3 regions of the Brassicibacter mesophilus genome follow, and region 3 is predicted to be linked to each of the others. Evidence: riboswitches for the same ligand, from Rfam matches in the RefSeq annotation. Region 3 holds a riboswitch; each other region holds the start of a gene.
What was found. A riboswitch is a leader RNA that binds a small molecule or an ion and turns the genes downstream of it on or off. The one in region 3 is predicted to bind cobalamin.

Region 1 (4,548 bases), on a different contig from region 3:
TTATACTATTCTTAGTTGTGACAGTTTGGGTACTATTTTCATATTGGTTTTTTTATAAAGGACTTCGCAAATATGAATCTGGAAACTTAATTATTAGTAAAATGTAAATAAAAACTTAGTCTATGTTGTTGTAGGCTAAGTTTTTCATTATTTTCATTGCTTTTAAAAAACATTGTATGTATGATATTATTAAGTTAACTTAGCTTATATAACAGTATGCTTAATAAAATATTTAAAAAGAGCTAGAGGAAGGAATTAATAAAATGCCATTCACATTTTCCCATCCGGCTATGATCATACCAATTAAAGAAAAATGGAAAAGATATTCTAGTTTAACTGGTTTAGCTTTAGGAAGTATGTCACCTGATTTTGAATATTTTATTAGACTTGCCCCTATAGGAAGAATAGGACACGAAATTAGCTCATTTTTATATTTTAATTTACCTATAAGTCTATTACTAGCGTATATATTTCACTATATTGTTAAGGAGCAACTTATTTTAAATGCACCTAAACCAATAAGCAGTAGATATTATTGGATGACTACACAAGATTGGAAATTGACTTCGTTAAAGGAGTTTAGTATTTTTATATACTCCATATTCATTGGGATGGTATCTCATATATTCTGGGATTCGTTTACTCATAAGTCTGGATATTTTGTAAATCAGATATCTTTGTTGAGCAGACAAATAGAGATCATTAATCATAGCGTACCTATTTATAAAATTTTACAACATGGGAGTACAATTTTAGGATTCGCAGTTATATTTATTTACCTATATTCAAAAAGAAGTAGACCTGAGGAAATTCACCCATACCACCATTTTTCTAAAAAGCTTTTTTATTGGTTTTTTATTTTATTAATGGGAGTAGCAACAGCTTTGTATAGAGCGTTGTTTACTTTAAATAAAATAAGTATTAACTATATAGGAATATATATAGTATCGTTTCTGACAGGACTATTTTTAGGAATAGTAATTCTATCATCAATATATCAGCATGCTGATAAAAGAAAGTGGCATAGAGTTTATAATATGAATAAGGAGTGATAATAATGACACGAGGTGTTAAATCTATTTTAATAATATTATTAGTGATAGCTTTAATAGGTGGTGTTATTTATGGTATCAATACATTGAATAAACCAGAGGGCAATAATGTGCGGGATGAGATTGTAAAGGAGCCTAGTGACACAGATACAGAAGAGAATAATGTAGATGAGAATAGCTCAGGTGATAATGAAGTTAAAGCTGAAGTTGTCTCTATAGCTAATGATAAAATTAATACACAAGAACTTACACTTTTAAGTAAAACAGAAATAGATATAGATGATGATGGAGAATTAGAAAATGTTGAGATGTATACAGCTGCTCAAAGAGATGAGAAAGGAAATATGATGTGGGATGATGGTCAAAATTGGTCATTAATAGTGAAGGATGGAGATAATGAATACCATTTATTTAATGAATACGTTCAGCTAGGCGAGCTTAAATACTGGGTATATACTTCAGGAGAAAAAAGTGAGTTTCATATAACCACTGTAATGCCAACAACAGCAGGATTACTTATGACTGATTATGTTTTTGATAAAGACAGCAAGAATTTTTACAAGACTATAGTATTTAATGCTGAAAATGTAAATATGTTAGGTTCTTCACATTGATTATTGACTGATTTATTATTACGCATAAGCACAAGGAGGATTTAATTGATTAAAAAAATTTCTATACTGGTTATTTCTTTACTAGTTATAGCTAATATCTTTAGCTTATATAAGATAAAGGGATACAAAGATGAACTGAATAAACAGGAAAAGCAAGAATATAAATACTATACCTTAAGCGGCCAAAATGGGAATTGGATAGTTGAAGATTGCAAATTATTATTGACTGCAGATAAATATAAAGCAGGAGAAGGGATTTTTAAGTATAAAGGCAATGCAGAAGATATTAATAGTGTAAAATTCTATGAAGTCGAATTGGTAAAGGTATCTAAAACAGACAATTCAGATAAAGAAGTTCTATATAATACATCAGCATCATCAAACGTAGAGGGAGTTCTGATGTCTAAAGAAAGTAAGACTTTTGGCAGTATATCCGGTCCAATAAAAGATGTTGGTAGATATGATTCAGGTATCAATTATGATGTATATTTTATAATAAAATATGATAAAGGTGTTAGAGAAACAATAGAGGAAACAATCCTACTCGACGTTGAAGAAATTGATCTAAGGTTCTTTAATTACAGCACTACAGAGTAAAGAAATGATGCTTTTTCCATTGACAAAAAAATATATATTAACTATAATTATAGTGACTTTTAAACTGAATAGTTTCAGGGTGCTTTGTTAGAAGTTAAAAGGGAAAGAGGTGTAAAGCCTCTACAGCCCCCGCTACTGTAAACAGGGATGAAATCTTTGGTGTCCACTGGGAAACTGGGAAGGAAAAGAGAGTAAAATGATCTGTGAGTCAGGAGACCTGCCTTGAAATATAAGTAAGACTGCTTCGGAGGGGGGCATGTTAATTTCATTGTATGAATTTAACGCATAGATCCTCTATGCGTTTTTTTTATAGCTCATAGGAAGGTTTTAGTTTTTCTTAATATAAACTTTCCGTAAAATGGGTTTCAAAAAAGGCTTCCTTAATATATGGATGTTTTAATAGAAGTCTTTTTTATTAATAGAAAAAATAGGAGTTGGTATAGTGGCAAAAAAAATAATGCTTCAGGGTACGGCTTCATCAGTAGGTAAAAGCCTTCTTACTGCTGCACTATGCAGAATATTTAAGCAAGATGGATATAATGTTGCCCCATTTAAATCTCAGAATATGGCATTAAACTCATTCGTTACTTCTGAAGGAAAGGAAATCGGTAGAGCTCAAGCTGTTCAGGCTGAAGCTGCGATGGTTGAGCCAATGGTTGAGATGAACCCAATTCTATTAAAGCCTACAAGTGATGTTGGAAGTCAGGTTATACTTAATGGAGTTGTATATAAAAACATGACTGCAGCTGAATATCATAATAACAAATCAGGGCTTAAAGACGAAATAGCTAAGGCATATAATAAGCTTGATTCTTTCTTTGATGTTGTAGTTATAGAAGGCGCAGGAAGCCCTGCAGAAATAAATCTAAGAGAAAATGATTTAGTTAATATGGGTTTAGCCGAGCTTATAGATTCACCTGTAATATTAGTAGGTGATATTGATAGAGGTGGTGTTTTTGCTTCAGTTTATGGAACTATAATGCTGATGACAGAGCAGGAAAGAGAAAGAATAAAAGGCTTTATGATAAATAAGTTTAGAGGCGATGTAGAAATATTAAAGCCAGGAATAAAGATGCTTGAGGAGCTTGTAAAGAAGCCTTGCTTAGGGGTAATACCATATATGAAGTTAAATATTGATGATGAGGATAGTGTAACAGATAGATTTGCTTCGAAGTCTACTGGAGATATAAATATAGCAGTAATAAGAACACCGTATATATCAAACTTTAGTGACTTTACGCCCCTAGAAATAGAGGAAGGAGTAAATGTAACATATGTTACAAGCAGAGAACAACTAGATAATGCAGACTTAATTATTATTCCTGGAAGCAAAAATACAATAAAGGATATAGAATATGTATTTAATAGCGGTATAGATAAATCTATATATAAAAAGCACAGGGAAGGTGTACCAATCATAGGCATATGCGGTGGTTATCAGATGCTAGGTAAGCAAGTAGAAGATCCTAACCATATTGAATCATCTATTGAAAGAATTAATGGATTATGTTTACTTGATACAAAGACTATTATTAAAGAAAAGAAGCAGACAAAGCAGGTTACTGGTAAGCTAATTAGTGAATTGAGTTCATTTAATATAAAAAAAGATGCTTTTGTTACTGGATATGAAATTCACATGGGCAAAACAGAGGTTTTTAGTGACAGTCATCCTGTATTTGAATTAGAGGATGGAAGATTAGATGGAGCAATAAATAGGTCTGGGAATGTTTTTGGAACGTATCTTCATGGAATTTTTGAGAATGATGACTTTAGAAGAAGTATCATAAAAACATTAAAGGACAAGAAAGGCATAGTGGAAAACAGTGGACTACTAAGCTATAAAGAGCTAAAAGATAACGAATATAATAAACTAGCTCAAGTTGTAAGAGATAATGCTGATATAGATAAAATTAAAATGATAATGGGGTTAATAAATGAATGATATTTTAATTTTACTAGTTGCATGCTTGCTTGATTATCTAATAGGAGATCCACCTAATTGGCCTCATCCTATTAGATATATAGGTATGATTATAAAGAAATATGAAAATCTGATAAGAAGTCTTAAATGGATGAACTTAAAAGTTGGAGGATTTTTCCTAACAGGGGTTACTGTAGGTACTGTCGTGTTGATAGTACATCTAATATTGTTGTTAGCTAGATTTATACATCCTGCTGTAAATCTAATTTTATCAATATATTTAATATATACTACTCTTGCAGCTAAATGCTTAGATGTTGAGACAATGAAGGTTCATAATGCGCTAGTTAATAAGGATATACAT
Region 2 (4,548 bases), on a different contig from region 3:
CTTCCATATTTATATATTTCACCATCTTTAATAGTATATATTTTGTGAGAATAACGAATAGCTTGATTTAAGTCGTGTAAAACCATTATTATTGTAAGCCCTAAAGTGCTATTCAGTTCTTTAATCAATTCAAGAATTTCTAATTGGTATGAAATATCTAAAAATGTTGTTGGCTCATCTAGTATTAATAGCTCAGGCTTCTGAGCTAAAGCCATAGCAATCCATGCTCTCTGTCTTTCTCCGCCTGATAAAGTATTAACAGCTCTGTGTTTTAGTTCAGTCATTCTTGTCTTGCTAATAGCCCAATCAATAATTTGATAATCTTCTTTCTTTAATCTGTTTCCAAATCCTAAATGTGGATATCTCCCATAACTTACTAATACTTCAACAGTAAAATCACCTGGAACGTTTCTTATCTGTGGCAAAACAGCTACTTTTTTTGCCACTTTCTTAGCATCTGTTTTACGTAAATCCTCTTCATCCAGTAATATCCTGCCCTTTGATGGCTTTAAATATCTTGAAATAGCTTTTAGAACAGTTGATTTTCCACAACCATTTGGACCTATTATCGTCACTATTTCACCTTTATTAACTCCAATGTTAACATTTTTCACTATCTCTTTTTTCCCATAGCTCAAATATAATCCTTCTGTTTTTAAAACCATTATTCCATAGCCTTCCTTTCTCTTAGCAAATACAAGAAAAACGGTGCTCCTAATATAGACATCACTATCCCTACCGGAATTTCAACTGGATCAAATACCAGCCTAGCTACTGTATCACACAGCATAACCACTGTTGCCCCAAGTATTGCAGTAGCAGGAAAAAGATACCTATAATCTGAACCTATAATAAGTCTAGCGGTATGTGGTACAATAAGTCCTACAAACCCTAAAAGACCAACAACACTTACTGCACTTGCAGCCAGTAATGATGCTAGTATTATAAAAAGCAATCTCGTTCTTTCAACATTAAGACCCAACCCTGTAGCAATCTCATCACCAAGCATCAATATATTCAGTTTTTTTGGCAATAAAAATGTTATTGCTATTCCTAAAGCTGCATATGGCCATAACATATTAAAATGTGGCCATGTTCTAGCTGAAAGGCCTCCAACCATAAATCCAATTACGCCTGCTATACGGTCTGGAAAAAACGTCATAAGAGAATTAATCCCTGCTCCAAGCAAAGAAGACACTGCAACACCAGCGAGAACTAGCCTCATAGGATTAATTCCATCTTTCCAAGCCAATAGATATATGAAAATAGTTGATGATAATGCACCAACAAATGCTCCCAACGGAACAAGATAGTAATAGCTTGGAAAGAGTATCATGATGATATAGGCCACTAAGCCTGCTCCAGAAGAAACTCCAATTATATTAGGTGCAGCAAGGGGATTTCTCATTACTCCTTGTAATATAGCACCAGATAATGCTAAACATATTCCAACTAAGCCTGCTACTAAGGTCCTAGGAAATCTTATGTTCCATATTATTTGATGATTAACTGTATCATTCTCCATAAATATGGCTTTAATTACTTGACTTATTGAGATGTCTAAAGAGCCCTTACTTACGCTAATGAGAAAACTTGCTAAGCATATCGCTAACAGTATAATCAGAATTGTAATCTTTCTCTTATGACTTGTTTTGTTGGCTTTATCAACTAAGCTTTTCATTTTATTTTTCCCACTCTTTTTAATGAGCTCCATACTATCATCCTTTATTGGTAGTTTTGTTATCAAATATCCGCTTCTAAAGACAATAGGATATTTATTTTATTTAAAAGTTTCAGGATATAATATTTTAGCTAATCCTTCGTAAGCCTCTCCATATAAAGCATTTGGCTTGTAAAGATATAATTCTTTTGGTAAATACAAATATCTTCCTTCCTTCACAGCTCTTAGTGACCCCCAGGCTGGATTAGACTCAACATCCTTAACTAGTCTATCTTTTATTTCATCAATATCTCCCATCGTTTGAACAAGTATAAAGTCTGGATCTCTCTCTACTACTTTTTCCATACTAAAAATTTCCATTTTCTCATCAGTTAACTTTGCATCATAGGCAATGTTTTCAGCACCTAAGTCCTGAAGCATATCTCCAACAAAACTATTTGGTAATTTAACTGTTACTCCCTTAGCTGTTGCAAACATCAATAAAACTGTTGGTTTTTTATCTTTCGGTACACTTGCAATTATATCGTCAACCTTTTCTTTTACTGCAATAGCTTTTTCTTCAAATAAATCAGGTCTTTTATTTAATTCTGTGAATACTCTCATTGTTTCTATATATTGTTCAAAGTTATCATACTCAATTGCAAGATAACGTATTTTATTTTGCTTTAATAACGGAATAATATCACCTTGCCCTTTCATACCAGGTCTTAAGATAATTAAATCCGGTTGCATTGATAATATTTTTTCCATATTTGGTGAAGTCATAGTGCCTACTATTTCAGCATTTTCTGCACCTTCTGGAGCTTTTTCTCGACTTTCTATTGTTCCTATTACTGTTCCGCCTGCTTCATACCATAAATCTAAGTAAGAGTTATATAAACATATAACGTTTTGAGGTTTTTTATTAACAGTAACTTGCTCACCTAAGCCATCAATAAATGTTACACTATCCTTGTTTTTATTGTCTTCTTTTCCATTATTGTTAGCATTTTCTTGTGAATCAGTGATCTGGTCAGTTGACTGTCCCGAAGTTGGATCATTAGTTTTACTACACCCTGAAAACACTGATATAACTAGGCACAAAGCTAATAAAATAGTAAGTATTTTTTTCATAAAATTCACCTTTCCTTTGTTTAATTTTAAGCAATAAAAAAAACCTTGTACGAATACAAGGCAAAATAGACATAACTATTCTTTAATGCTCAGGTTCCGTAAGCATGAAACATAATAGGTATCCTGACTCAGGTTCATAGCATCATTGCACCTTCCCGGTTTTAATACCAGTGGCAATAAGCAATGTGCTCTCCTTTACAGTGGCGGCCCCGTGCTGGATTTTCACCAGCTTCCCTATATATAACTATTTTTTTTTCAAGGTATTTCTTATTACTTTTATCTTGTTAACCAATTAGATTATATTTGAATTGTATGGTATTGTCAATATCTAAACAATTTCTTTTGCTCTTTCAATTAATATATCTGCAAGCATAGGCTCTGCCCCTATAGGTCTCGCCATTTTAAAATTTACTCCAGTATGTTTTTTAGATAGTTCTTCAATTATTTCTGGAATATCTTCTTTTATGTGTATGCCTTCATACAGAAAATATGGTACTACTAATATTTCTTCAACCTGTTTTTGTATTATTTCTTCAACTACGTTAGGTATAGAAGGCTCACAAATCTCCATGTGTGCTCCTTCTACTATGCTGTAGTCTGATTTGTCTTTTACTAGCTGAACGATTTTGTTGAAAATATCCTGTGCATCCTTTGATCTGCTTCCATGTCCTACTATTAGAACTGCTCTTTTCATAGTAAACACACTCCTTTAGTTTTTATCCTTTTTTAAATAATTAATTAGGTCTTCTATATTATTAAAAGTATTAGTATAGTCTACTTGTGGTCTTTCAATCAGTACTATATTTATTCCAAGATTTATTGCCGCAGCAATTTTTTCATCTGTACCACCTATTGTGCCGCTATCTTTAGTTACAACATGCTTTATGCTATACTCTTTATATATTGCCTTGTTCAGTTCTATGCTAAATGGTCCCTGCAATCCTAATATCTGCTTTGGAATAAGACCTATTTCTCCACATTTTGAAATAGCCTCTATTGTAGGTAGAACTCTAGCATATATCCTATCCTTTCTGTTAATAGCTGAAAAACACTTAATATTATTACTGCCAGTAGTTAGAAGAATATTGCCTTGTGTAGTGTTGAGAAATTTTATAGCTTCTTCATAGGTTTTAAATCTATTGACATTATCAATTTTCGTTGGTCTTCTTTCATACCTTAAGTATGTTATAGATTTATTATTACAGCTATTAATGGCATTTTCTGATATCTGCTTTGCATATGGATGTGTAGCATCAATTACACATCCTATTTTTTCCTCATCTATTATTCCCTCAATTTCAGATTGTGTAAGTTTTTGAGATATGACAGTAACATTCATATCTTGATCTATTAAAGAGCCTCCATATTCAGTAGCTGTTGTAGCTAATACCTTAAAGTTATTTTCAATCAACTTCTCTATTATCATTCTACCATCTTTGGTACCTGATAATACAAGTATCACAATCTATACCCCCTTGGAGTAAGCATTTTGCCATTTTTAATGTAAGTATTCGAGTTTCCTATTATCACCATAGTGAACATATCTATCTCATTCTCAAGCATTTTTCCCAAAGTTGTAATAACAGTAGTTTCACCTTTTCGTTTTGCATTTCTAACTATACCGACTGGAGTATCCTTTGATTTGTATTTTAAGAGTATATCTCTTGCAACATTTATGTGCTCTGGTCTTCCATTACTCTTAGGGTTATAAATACAAGTCACAAAATCTCCATCGCCAGCACAATGTAGCCTTT
Region 3 (4,548 bases):
GTAAAAATCTTTACTCCTTCAGTCGTAACTAGCAGATAATCAAGTGGTATGTCATATTCAGCATACCTTAAATCTACATTTATATAGTCTGGCACCTTGGTATTATATCTTTCTATTAAGATACCTGTATTAATGTTATCTGAAAGCTTTTGACTATTAAACCCCTTCGTATTATCTTTTTTAGAATTGTTTTGATTTAATATAATGTCTTTCTTTTCTTTACCATTTTTTACTGCATCATCTGTCATCTTCCTATCTACTTCAATATCGATATGATTAATATCAGGCTCCACATCATCTCTATTTGTTATGTCCTGACCACCTTCTCCACCTTCATTGGGATTAATGTTTGGTCCTTTTTTCTGAGAATAGTCTGTATTTGGTTTTTCAGGTTTATTATTTTGTCCTATTGAACAAGATGTTAAAATCAAAATAAGTATTAATAATAATAAAGTAATTTTTTTCATCATTTACACCTCCCGATGTATTTAGTTTATCCAAAATTGATGAAAAAAGTATTAGAAAGTGTATATTGACAAAAAAATCATTTTTATAGTGAATATTGACTTTTTATGAATTCAAGCTATATAGTTAGAATTAAGTATTACAACACAAACATTACTGTACAAGGAGGATATCTTCTTGATTAATAAAATTAGTATTATAAAAAAAGAAGAGCATAAAACGAGCAAATGGTCAGGAGGCACTACAGCACAGCTATTAATTTATCCAGAAGAAGCTGAATATGGTGAACGAAACTTCAAATGGAGGTTAAGTTCCGCTAAAGTTGATGATGAAGAATCTACATTTACATATTTGCCAGGAATATCAAGGATAATAATGATTATTGAAGAAAAGCTTCGGCTTGAACATGAGGGGCATCACACTATTGAATTAAGTGCTTTTGAACAAGACAGTTTTAAAGGTGAATGGACTACAAAAAGCTATGGAAAGGTAACTGATTTTAATTTAATGATGTCTAGTGGATGCTGCGGAAATTTACAGTCTATTATTTTAAAAGAAAAAGTATCTAAAAAAATAATATTTACTAATAAAGTTACCGGAAACTACTCAACAATAACAGATGTATTCTATATAGTAAAAGGGAATCTTGAAGTCGTTACAGAATTAAACAAAATGTATAGACTACAACAAGGCGATATATTCGAAATAACTAGAAAATCCTCAGAAAATACATTCTGCTTTAACTTCAATAATGTCGAATCATGTGATGTTAAACTAATAAGAACATCAATATACTACTAAAATTCATCTTAGAAATATCTAGTATACATTTTTCAAATGCATATTGAATAACTGTCTAAGGCATAATAATTTCGCTAATGTTATTGACATTTAGTAACTTTATGAATAAAATCTATATATAATAAAATGAATAACATTTTTTAGGTGCCCTGTAATAAGGGAGAATAGGGAATCGAGTGAAAATCTCGAACGGGCCCGCCACTGTAAAGGTAAGCCAATACTAATATGCCACTTCTTTATTGAGGGAAGGCAGTACTTTGGTGATGAACCTAAGTCAGGAGACCTGCCTAAGAACTACTAAGCCGCTTCGTGTGAAAAAGCAGGCCTAGGTGAGGATGATGGAAAATCCACGCCATTTTTGGTGTGGATTTTTTTATATTTTAAAATAGGAGGAATATATATGAAAATATTAAATGAAACTCTACAAAAAATAACAGTGTTAAATCAAGAAGCAATGCATGAAGCAAAAGAGAGGATAGATAATTTGATTAAGCCTCAAAGAAGCTTAGGAAAATTAGAAGATATAGCTGTCCAACTATCTGGAATAACAGGAAAACTTCATCCGAGTGTTGATAATAGAGCTATAATTGTTATGGCTGCTGATCATGGTGTGTGTGAAGAAGGTGTTGCAGCGGCGCCTCAGGCAGTAACAAAGATGATGACTTCATATATAGCTAATGGAGTAAGTGGTGTTTGTGCACTTGCAGCACAGGCAAAAGCAGATGTTATAACTGTTGATATCGGAGTAATGGAAGATATAGACGATAAAAACGTTATAAAAAGAAAAGTAAAGCATGGTACTGATAATATGACTAAGGGACCTGCTATGACAAAAGAAGAAGCTATTAAAGCCATAGAAGTAGGAATTGAAATAGCAACTGACCAGATAAATAAAGGAAGAAATTTGCTAGGTACTGGCGAAATGGGTATTGGAAATACTACTCCAAGCACAGCAATAATTTCTGTTTTAAGCGGTATTGATCCTAGTGAAATCACAGGAGTAGGAGCAAATCTTCCCAAAGAACAATTAATAAACAAAATAAATGTAATTAAGAAAGCTGTTGAAATAAATAAACCAAACAAAGAAGATGGAATAGACGTATTAGCTAAAGTAGGAGGTCTTGACATAGCCGGTATGGCTGGAGTAATGATTGCTGGAGCTGCTAATAAAGTACCTGTTGTAGTAGATGGATACATATCTACAGCAGCTGCTCTGATTGCAGCAACTATAGAACCTAAGGTTAAACAATATCTGGTTAGCTCTCATGCCTCCAATGAAAAAGGGGCAAAAACAGCTTCTGACTTACTAGGACTACCAACTATGCTTGACCTTGATATGAGACTAGGAGAAGGCAGTGGTGCGGCGCTTGCTTTTAACATAATAGAAGCTGCTGCATTTATGAATAAAAAAATGATAACCTTTGAAGAAGCAGGAATTGGTGTAGTATAGAAGTAAAATTATATATACAAGAAATAGATATCCGATACATTATCTTCTGTATCGGATTTTCACTATGCCTAATCATTTTTTTAAAAATAACTATAAATATAATGCGATATATGTTTCGATTATGAATAATCTATCCTAGATTAAAGTACTAATTTTCAAAATATTTTTTAAGTCAAAAAATAAATAAGGAAGACTCTTTTCACAGCTCCACCTTTACAACCCTTATACTCAGTTAATTACAACGAAAATCCTTAGAACAGGCTATCTACATCAAATTGATATTCTTATTTGTTTTTATGCATTTCTATACAAAACAAAAGTGTGAACAAAAAGTAGAATCCTGTGTCCGTACTTCTGTTCACACTTCGTCTATTTGTTTTGTAGAGTGTAGACATATCCTCTAGAATAGTTTCTGCCGTTTATATCTTCATTTACACCTATTACAGTACTTAATTAGTACTAATTATTATTAACTCTAATGTAAGAATTATAAGTTTGATCACCATCCAATACTCCTTCTGGATCAGTAAATACTATTAAATCAACAAAATAGTAACCATAATAGTTATAAGAACTTGAACTGCCTACAGTTGTTATTCCAACTAGAGATTGCATATCACTAGTATATGAATCTAAGCCCATTGATTGAGGCTCAAATTCATACTTTACGAAAGAATCATTAATTCCGCCATCTGTTTTTGTTACATCTACTTTTGTACCAAAACTAAAGAGTGTACTAACTCCCCAAGGATATGATACTGAGAATTCTGGTTCATTACTAATGTTTGATTCCGGTACAGTTTTATAAACCGTTCCATCGCTATTCAATATTTTTAAACGAACCTGATCTATGTGTCTAGTTCCTGTACTTCCAGGAATATCTACAATCTCAGCATCTGTTCTAAATTCGGCAAAAGTATGATATTCATCTTGGTCATCAGGTGAATTGGGGTCTTTATATACTACTAAAGAACATCTTACATCTAGTCCTTGAGGATGCGCGTTATAATCTGTTTCTGTACCAGCATGTGTCCACGCTACACCACTTATAGTCATATATGATTCGGCTTCCATAAGAGCACTATAGTCACTTGTAAAAGCTCTATTAAATGTTTCTAGTACAAAATCCTCACTTTCATTACTTACATTGATATTAACATAGTTTCTGCTTCCGTCTTCTTTTTCATAAATAAGTAGCCCAGTTTTATATAACCCCATTTCTTTTAAATATTCGCCTCGCTCTAATTCCTTATCTTTAATTTGCTCTGCAGATAATCCCAATTTATCAAAGTTATATTTACTAATATCTTTATCTTTAATAATGATTTTCTTACCTTCTTCTAACCACTTATCGATTTCTTTTAAATACTTATCCTTTTTATCAATTATAATATATTTGTATTTCTCTGCATCTTCCATTTTATTTGTCTTCTCAATATTTTTTATGAGATTATTATATGTTAAATCTTCTGTCAAATATATACTATCTTTCTCTTTATCTGGCGCCGCTATTACAACAGACGCTAATATAATGCTTATAATAAGAAAATTTATTAAGCTTTTGCTTAAAATTTTCATGTTTACACCATCCTTTTTTATTATTATATTCTCATGATTTTTATATTTTAATTAAGCTATAAAATTTATTTGATTTTAAAAATTTTTTATATTACTGTATGCATACATCTAATTAATTGTTATAATGAAAGTAACAAATAGTCTTTTAACTCTAAGTCGACTTGCTAGGCGGCAGTCCTTTGAGTTTTAAGGCTATTTCTATTTGGATCTCTTATTTTATACATTTCTTCACCTCCCTTGTATAATAATGATAT

Region 1: linked by a shared signal. The riboswitch ahead of HNR33_RS05635 (cobyric acid synthase) and the one ahead of cobT (nicotinate-nucleotide--dimethylbenzimidazole phosphoribosyltransferase) in region 3 are both predicted to bind cobalamin.
Region 2: linked by a shared signal. The riboswitch ahead of HNR33_RS05745 (ABC transporter substrate-binding protein) and the one ahead of cobT (nicotinate-nucleotide--dimethylbenzimidazole phosphoribosyltransferase) in region 3 are both predicted to bind cobalamin.

The regions. Positions count from the first base shown of each region.
Region 1 covers NZ_JBNPXI010000003.1:136,866-141,413, forward strand. Annotated here, with positions in the region: gene HNR33_RS05615 (ABC transporter permease) at 1-107, shown strand, start outside; gene HNR33_RS05620 (DUF4184 family protein) at 264-1,052, shown strand; gene HNR33_RS05625 (hypothetical protein) at 1,058-1,666, shown strand; gene HNR33_RS05630 (hypothetical protein) at 1,712-2,263, shown strand; cobalamin riboswitch at 2,324-2,502, shown strand; gene HNR33_RS05635 (cobyric acid synthase) at 2,706-4,205, shown strand; gene cbiB (adenosylcobinamide-phosphate synthase CbiB) at 4,198-4,548, shown strand, end outside.
Region 2 covers NZ_JBNPXI010000003.1:156,842-161,389, reverse strand. Annotated here, with positions in the region: gene HNR33_RS05755 (ABC transporter ATP-binding protein) at 1-665, opposite strand, end outside; gene HNR33_RS05750 (FecCD family ABC transporter permease) at 665-1,747, opposite strand; gene HNR33_RS05745 (ABC transporter substrate-binding protein) at 1,781-2,794, opposite strand; cobalamin riboswitch at 2,894-3,081, opposite strand; gene HNR33_RS05740 (sirohydrochlorin chelatase) at 3,123-3,488, opposite strand; gene HNR33_RS05735 (cobalt-precorrin-6A reductase) at 3,504-4,256, opposite strand; gene cobJ (precorrin-3B C(17)-methyltransferase) at 4,253-4,548, opposite strand, start outside.
Region 3 covers NZ_JBNPXI010000027.1:77-4,624, reverse strand. Annotated here, with positions in the region: gene HNR33_RS19695 (L,D-transpeptidase) at 1-467, opposite strand, end outside; gene HNR33_RS19690 (HutD/Ves family protein) at 643-1,266, shown strand; cobalamin riboswitch at 1,392-1,571, shown strand; gene cobT (nicotinate-nucleotide--dimethylbenzimidazole phosphoribosyltransferase) at 1,667-2,716, shown strand; gene HNR33_RS19680 (hypothetical protein) at 3,176-4,294, opposite strand.